DNA from 2 places in the Streptococcus chenjunshii genome. Region 2 is predicted to be linked to the other one. Evidence: predicted binding sites of a transcription regulator. Region 2 holds the regulator's gene; the other holds the start of a gene.
The links. Region 2 encodes NrdR, which represses ribonucleotide reductase genes. Its sites were predicted from a motif close to ACACNATATATNGTGT; they were not measured.

Region 1 (3,427 bases), 250 kb from region 2:
ACTCGATGGCTCAGCTTAATAAATTTAACCCTGAAATCCTGAAAATCCAGCCGAATCAAAGCTTGCCCAAGCATCAGCAGACAAATTGAAAAAATATAAACTAAAATATAATCATGGGCTTCTGTACTCAACAGCTGAGTCTCTGGAATTTCAAATCGAAAATAACGTAAACAAGCATAGACAAAGAGACCGATAATCCCAGACGTAAAACCAATATTATACAAGGTATAGCCCTGATGGAATTTCAAAAATGCTTCGGCAAGGGGCGGTGTGACAAAGCCTAGGGCCAGTCCCAAAAGAAAGCCTCCTAATACTGAAAAAAGTGATACCCCATGTGAAAACATGACATAAGAGACCGCCGGTGCTGTACAAGTTGTAAATAAGCTAATGGAGGTATAAATTTTAAAGGATTGGTGCGACAGTTTCGCGTACAGGATAACGCCCAAAATAATGGGCAGAATATTCACTAGGTGTGTTCCAAAAAAAGAGTGTCCCACAAAAATGCCTATCGCAGCCATCTGAAAACCGGTCAGACGGGTCAATTGGTTACGAATATTTAAATAATAAGCGATGGCAAGATGCAGAGCGACATTCACAAAGGTTGCAGCTATACCTGCCACAGCAAAAAAGTCATGAATCAAATAGGTTTGCTGAGTTAATAAATGTCCATAATCGCTCCACCAATTCGTCTTGGCGGGTGTCAGCAAGCCAAAAATAAAGGTTCCAACAGCCAATAAAAGCAGGTTATCTTTTTCCCAATTTAATTGCCGCAGATGGCTCATTAGCATCTTTTCAGTCCTCCTTTGCTAAACTCTCTTATTACTAAAGTAACCTAACTGACGATAAACAGCAAGGTTTTTTAGTGTGTTTTTTAAGCGCTTACAAGCTGCAGCTGTCTGTTTCCTGCTTCTAACCACCTGATTTTTCTCCGTATTCCTTGAATTCAATTGCTGCTGCACTTCTGCGTGTTCTTTAATAGCTGTACAGGATAAAATGCAGAAATAATATGCCGTTTGCTTATCTAGAAAGGACTGGATAACTGAGTCTTGAACCTGCAAACCGAATCGGTTTTAAGACGCTCTGTTTCCTTAGAAACAAGCCAGACAGACTGTCATCTAAATTGGCTTCCCGTCCGAAATCCGTAGCACCCCTGTCAAAGCCGATCTGATACTATATTTCGTGTCCAAAAAAATAACAAAACACAATATCTTGTGTTTTTCGAGAAAAATTCCTTGCTTTTTTTTTCTATTTTGTATATCCTAGATACATAATGACTTTTCCGGAAAAGGAAAATTTTAGGAGGACCTATTTATGTCACAAATCACACTGTTTTCGAAGAATAACTGTATGCAGTGCAAAATGACCAAAAAATTCTTAGAACAGCACCAAGCCAGTTTTGAAGAAATTAATATTGATGAACATCCAGAAAAGATAGATTATGTCAAAAGCCTCGGCTTCACCGCAGCTCCGGTTATTGAAGCTGGTGATCTTGTGTTTTCAGGCTTTCAGCCTAACAAACTAAAAGAAATTATTTAATTTTTAAGGCTTCATCTCAGCAAATAAATGAAATGAAGCCTTATTATATGATATAAAAGGATATAAAGGAATTTTTTAGAATGAGTCTCAAAAATCTCGGCGATGTTTCTTATTTTCGCCTTAATAATGAAATTAACCGTCCCGTTAACGGGCAAATTCCGCTTCATAAAGATAAAGAAGCCTTACGCGCTTTTTTTGCGGAGAATGTTGAACCCAATACGATGGTTTTTGCCAATATCACAGATAAAGTCAACTACCTGATTGATAACGATTATATTGAAGCAGCCTTTATCCGCAAATATTCACCGGCTTTCATTGAAAAACTGGCAGCGGATATTCAGGCTCAAGGTTTTCGGTTCAAATCGTTTATGGCAGCCTATAAATTTTATCAGCAGTACGCTTTAAAAACTGATGATGGTGCATTTTATCTGGAAAGCATGGAAGATCGGGTGATGTTTAATGCGCTCTATTTCGCAGACGGTAACGAGACCTTGGCTCATGACTTGGCTGTTGAAATGATCAACCAACGCTACCAGCCTGCGACACCATCCTTTTTAAATGCTGGGCGCAGCCGCCGCGGTGAATTGGTCTCTTGTTTTCTGATTCAGGTTACAGACGACATGAACTCGATCGGCCGTTCCATCAATTCAGCCTTGCAGCTGTCACGGATTGGAGGCGGGGTCGGTATTTCTCTGTCTAATTTGCGTGAAGCCGGGGCGCCTATTAAAGGGTTTGCCGGAGCTGCTTCAGGAGTGGTCCCTGTCATGAAACTTTTTGAAGACAGCTTTTCTTACTCCAATCAGCTCGGTCAGCGCCAGGGAGCCGGAGTGGTTTATCTCAATGTTTTTCATCCTGATATTATCGCTTTTCTTTCAACCAAGAAAGAAAATGCTGATGAGAAAGTCAGGGTCAAAACTCTGTCTCTGGGTGTTGTGGTTCCCGATAAGTTTTACCAATTAGCCCGCCAAAACGAAGAGATGTACCTCTTTAGCCCCTACAGTGTTGAAAAAGAATACGGTGTCCCTTTCAACTACATTGATATCACCGAAAAATATGATGAGCTGGTATCTAATCCAAATATTATCAAGACTAAAATCAAGGCTCGGGATTTGGAAACCGAAATCTCCAAATTACAGCAGGAATCCGGATACCCTTATATTATCAATGTTGATACGGCCAACCGGAGCAATCCGATTGAAGGAAAAATCGTAATGAGCAATCTTTGCTCGGAAATCCTGCAGGTACAAAGACCAAGCCTGCTAAACGATGCACAAGAATTTGTTGAAATGGGAACGGATATTTCCTGCAATCTCGGTTCTACCAATGTGGTCAACATGATGACCTCACCTGACTTCGGCCGTTCCATCAAGGCTATGACCCGAGCTTTAACCTTCGTCACGGATTCATCGCATATTGATGCTGTCCCGACAGTTAAACACGGCAACAGCCAAGCTCATACTTTCGGACTGGGAGCTATGGGACTGCACTCTTTCTTAGCTCAAAATCATATCGCTTACGGCAGCCAAGAATCACTTGAATTCACAGATATTTATTTCATGTTGCTGAACTACTGGACTCTGGTGGAATCTAACAATATTGCCCGTGAGCGCCAGGAAAGCTTTGTCGGCTTTGAACAGTCACAATACGCTGACGGGACTTACTTTGATAAATATGTAACCGGTCAGTTTGTTCCAAAATCCAAGCGTGTTCAGAAACTTTTTGCCGGACATTTTATTCCGCAGGCAGAGGATTGGGAAGAACTCCGTCAAGCTGTTATGAAGGATGGGCTGTATCACCAAAACCGCCTTGCAGTAGCACCAAACGGTTCCATTTCTTATATCAATGACGTATCTGCATCTATCCATCCGATTACACAGCGTATCGAAGAGCG
Region 2 (3,427 bases):
CTGAGCAGACGGAATGGCCTTCTAAAGATGAGCTTGCTGATCAGGATTTACTGCTTGTTATTGAAGGATCCAATATTGATTTGGCAGAAAGTGTCATTGATAATATTCTTCTGTCCATTCCTTTACAGGTGCTGACAGAGGAGGAAAAAGCAGCTGCCGATTTACCAGCAGGTGATAACTGGACAGTATTGACAGAAACACAGTATCAAGCTTTGAAATCAGAAAAGAAAGAAGCTTCAAATCCTTTTGCTGCGCTGGACGGTTTGTTTGATGAATAAAGCTATTTTCTTTGAAATTTATGACAAATTCTGTTGTGAAAGCAGAAATTCTTTGCTATAATCTTTTTACAATTATTATTGCATGTATCATTGTAAAGAAGAAGGTCTGATCGTTCTTCTTTTTTGGCGGGTATAACATGAAAAAGGATTTAAATTTTAGGGGGTCTGTCTTTTTTGCAATTGACTTGACACCTATTGATTTTGAGTCGCAAAGAAAAAGGGAAGGTGTAAAGTGATTAAAAAGGTATTGATTATTGAAGATGAAAAAAATTTGGCGCGGTTTGTTTCTTTAGAATTGCAGCAGGAAGGCTATGAGGTTCAGATTGAGTCGAATGGGAGAAAGGGTCTTGATTTGGCCCTTGAAAAAGATTTTGATTTGGTTCTTTTGGATTTGCTCTTGCCGGAAATGGATGGTTTTGAAATTACTCGCAGGCTTCAGGCTGAAAAGAACACCTATATTATGATGATGACAGCCAGAGATTCTGTTTTGGATATTGTAGCCGGCCTAGATCGCGGTGCTGATGACTATATTGTCAAACCGTTTGCTATTGAAGAACTCTTAGCACGGGTGCGTGCTATCTTTCGCCGACAAGATATGGAATCAACCAAAAAGACACATTCAGCACAAGGTTCTTACCGGGACTTGACTATGAATCCTCAGAATCGTTCCGTACTTAGAGGGGATGATGAAATTTCTCTGACTAAACGTGAGTATGATTTGCTGAATATTTTAATGATAAACATGAATCGAGTTATGACTCGCGAAGAGTTGCTGTCGAATGTATGGAAGTATGAAGAAGCAGCTGAAACAAATGTTGTAGATGTCTATATTCGTTATTTGCGCGGTAAAATCGATGTCCCTGGCAAAGAATCTTATATTCAAACGGTTCGCGGTATGGGGTATATGATTCGTGAAAAGTAAGGCCTATGTGCAAGAAGTGCAGTCTTTATCTATGCATTTCTTGCTTTTTCGGCTGGATGTTAACAGCAGATTTTGTTTCCTTTAGACAGTTTTATTTGCCCTCAGCCTTTCAGGTTTTAAAAGAGGGCTTTTTATATATAGCAGCTCATTAGTAGAAAGACCGAAAAAATCCATATGAAAATGACGGTAAGCCAGAAATCTCTGATTTCGTCTGCGCCCCTCTGGCAAGACGACTAGAAGGGTGCAGCCAGCTACTAGATGATAAAGCCTTCAGATGTCTACATTGGGTATGTTGATTTACTCTGGTTTGGGCTGATCGCTGTCCTTTTGGATGGTTTTACCTACAGGGATTTAAGAGCTAAAACTGTTTAGCTAACGGCTTTTTTGGCAGCTGTTTCCGCCAGTTTGGCTCGCTTTTGTTATTAAAAAAAATATGATAAAATAAGGGTTAAGCGATAGTGTTAGAAGTGAGGTGTCTGTATGCGTTGCCCAAAGTGTCATTATAATAAATCAAGTGTTGTTGATAGCCGTCAGGCTGAAGATGGCAATACCATCAGACGCCGGCGGGAGTGTGAACAATGCCGGACACGGTTTACAACCTTTGAACGTATTGAAGAGCTGCCGCTTTTGGTAGTTAAGAAAGATGGTACGAGAGAACAGTTCTCTCGTGATAAAATTTTAAATGGGATTATCCAGAGTGCCCAAAAACGTCCGGTTTCCAGCAGTGATATTGAAGCCGTTATTTCGCGCATTGAACAAAAAGTTCGCAGTGAATATGAAAATGAAGTGTCTAGTGTTGTCATTGGCAATCTTGTTATGGATGAACTGGCAGAACTGGATGAGATTACCTATGTTCGCTTCGCCAGCGTTTACAAAAGTTTTAAAGATGTTGATGAAATTGAGGAGCTTCTGCAGGAAATCACCAGCCGTGTGCCAGGTAAGAAGAAAAGCAGTGTAAAAGATGAAACCGATTGATGATTTTTACTATATCACAGGGAACAAGATTCCTTATGACTCACTGAACCTCATCCAGCTTTATTTTCCGATTATTGGTCAGGATGCCCTGTCACTTTATGATTATTTCATTCATTTTTTTGATGGAGGTCAAAAGCGGCATAAATTGTCAGAAATTCTCAACCATCTGCAATTTGGAATGAAGCGCTTGGAGGATGCAGTGTCTGTCTTAGGAGCAATGGAACTGTTAGAGCTTTATCAAAGTAAGGGTATTTATTATTTCAGGCTGAAGCAACCCTTGTCTAAGGACTTATTTCTGGCCCACCCAGCCTATCGCCGGCTGCTGTCTGCTAAGATTGGTGATGTCGCTGTACAGGAATTAAATGTGCAGCTTCCTAAGGATGCACACAATATTTCGAAAAAGTTTTCTGATGTTTTTGACAATTTGGAGTCAGCTTCAGTTTCTGTTCAGCCGAAGCCGGCCCCTCATTTTGATTTAGAGAATTTCCAGCGTTTAATGCAGCGGGACGGTCTGCGGTTTAAAGATGAAAAAGCAGACGTTATTGCTCTTTATAACTTAGCAGAAAAATATGAGCTGAATTGGTTTGCTCTTTATGGTCTGGCTAAAGAAACGGCCATTAAAAAGGTTATATCCCCTCAAAGAATGCTGGTTAAAAAGCAACAGACGGCAAAAGTGCAGCAGCAAAAACAGCAGACTGAGACTTTTAGCAAAGAAGAGCAGATTGTACTACGGGAGGCAAAAGCAGCAGAAGCAGAACTTTTCCTGTCAAAAATAAAAAAAGCCAGACGGGCCCGCATAACGCAAGACGAGAAAAAGTTATTGGAAGAACTGGCTCAGATGAACTTTCTGGATGAAGTGATTAACGTGATGGTACTGTATACACTCAATAAAACAAAATCAGCTAACCTGAACAAGTCCTATCTTATGAAAATTGCCAATGACTTCTCTTATCAAAAAATTTCAACTGCAGAAGAAGCTGTTTTAAAAATGCGCAGTTTTGCTGAGCGTCAGGCAGCAGCAAAGACAAAGCAGGTTCGGTCTGCCAAATCTAATGTTCCCGAGTGGAGCAACCCTGATTATAAAAATGAAACCACTGCAGAAGAGCTGCAGGAACTGGCAGAGTTCAAAAAACGAACGTTAGCGCAATTGCGAAAGGATGGTGAATAAATGGAAAAAATCGCCCAGGCTATCGAGCGCGGCAATAAATCTCATTTATCACAAATCAATACTGATGAACTCAAACAAGCTATT

Region 1: nrdH (glutaredoxin-like protein NrdH) is a predicted target of NrdR. The motif match lies at 1,200-1,215, and genes of this name have one in related genera.

What each region holds. Positions count from the first base shown of each region.
Region 1 covers NZ_CP031733.1:805,624-809,050, reverse strand. Annotated here, with positions in the region: gene DDV21_RS04080 (DUF1576 domain-containing protein) at 1-788, opposite strand, end outside; gene nrdH (glutaredoxin-like protein NrdH) at 1,312-1,536, shown strand; gene nrdE (class 1b ribonucleoside-diphosphate reductase subunit alpha) at 1,617-3,427, shown strand, end outside.
Region 2 covers NZ_CP031733.1:559,273-562,699, forward strand. Annotated here, with positions in the region: gene DDV21_RS02890 (YceD family protein) at 1-278, shown strand, start outside; gene DDV21_RS02895 (response regulator transcription factor) at 511-1,200, shown strand; gene nrdR (transcriptional regulator NrdR) at 1,681-2,175, shown strand; gene DDV21_RS02905 (DnaD domain protein) at 2,162-3,343, shown strand; gene dnaI (primosomal protein DnaI) at 3,344-3,427, shown strand, end outside.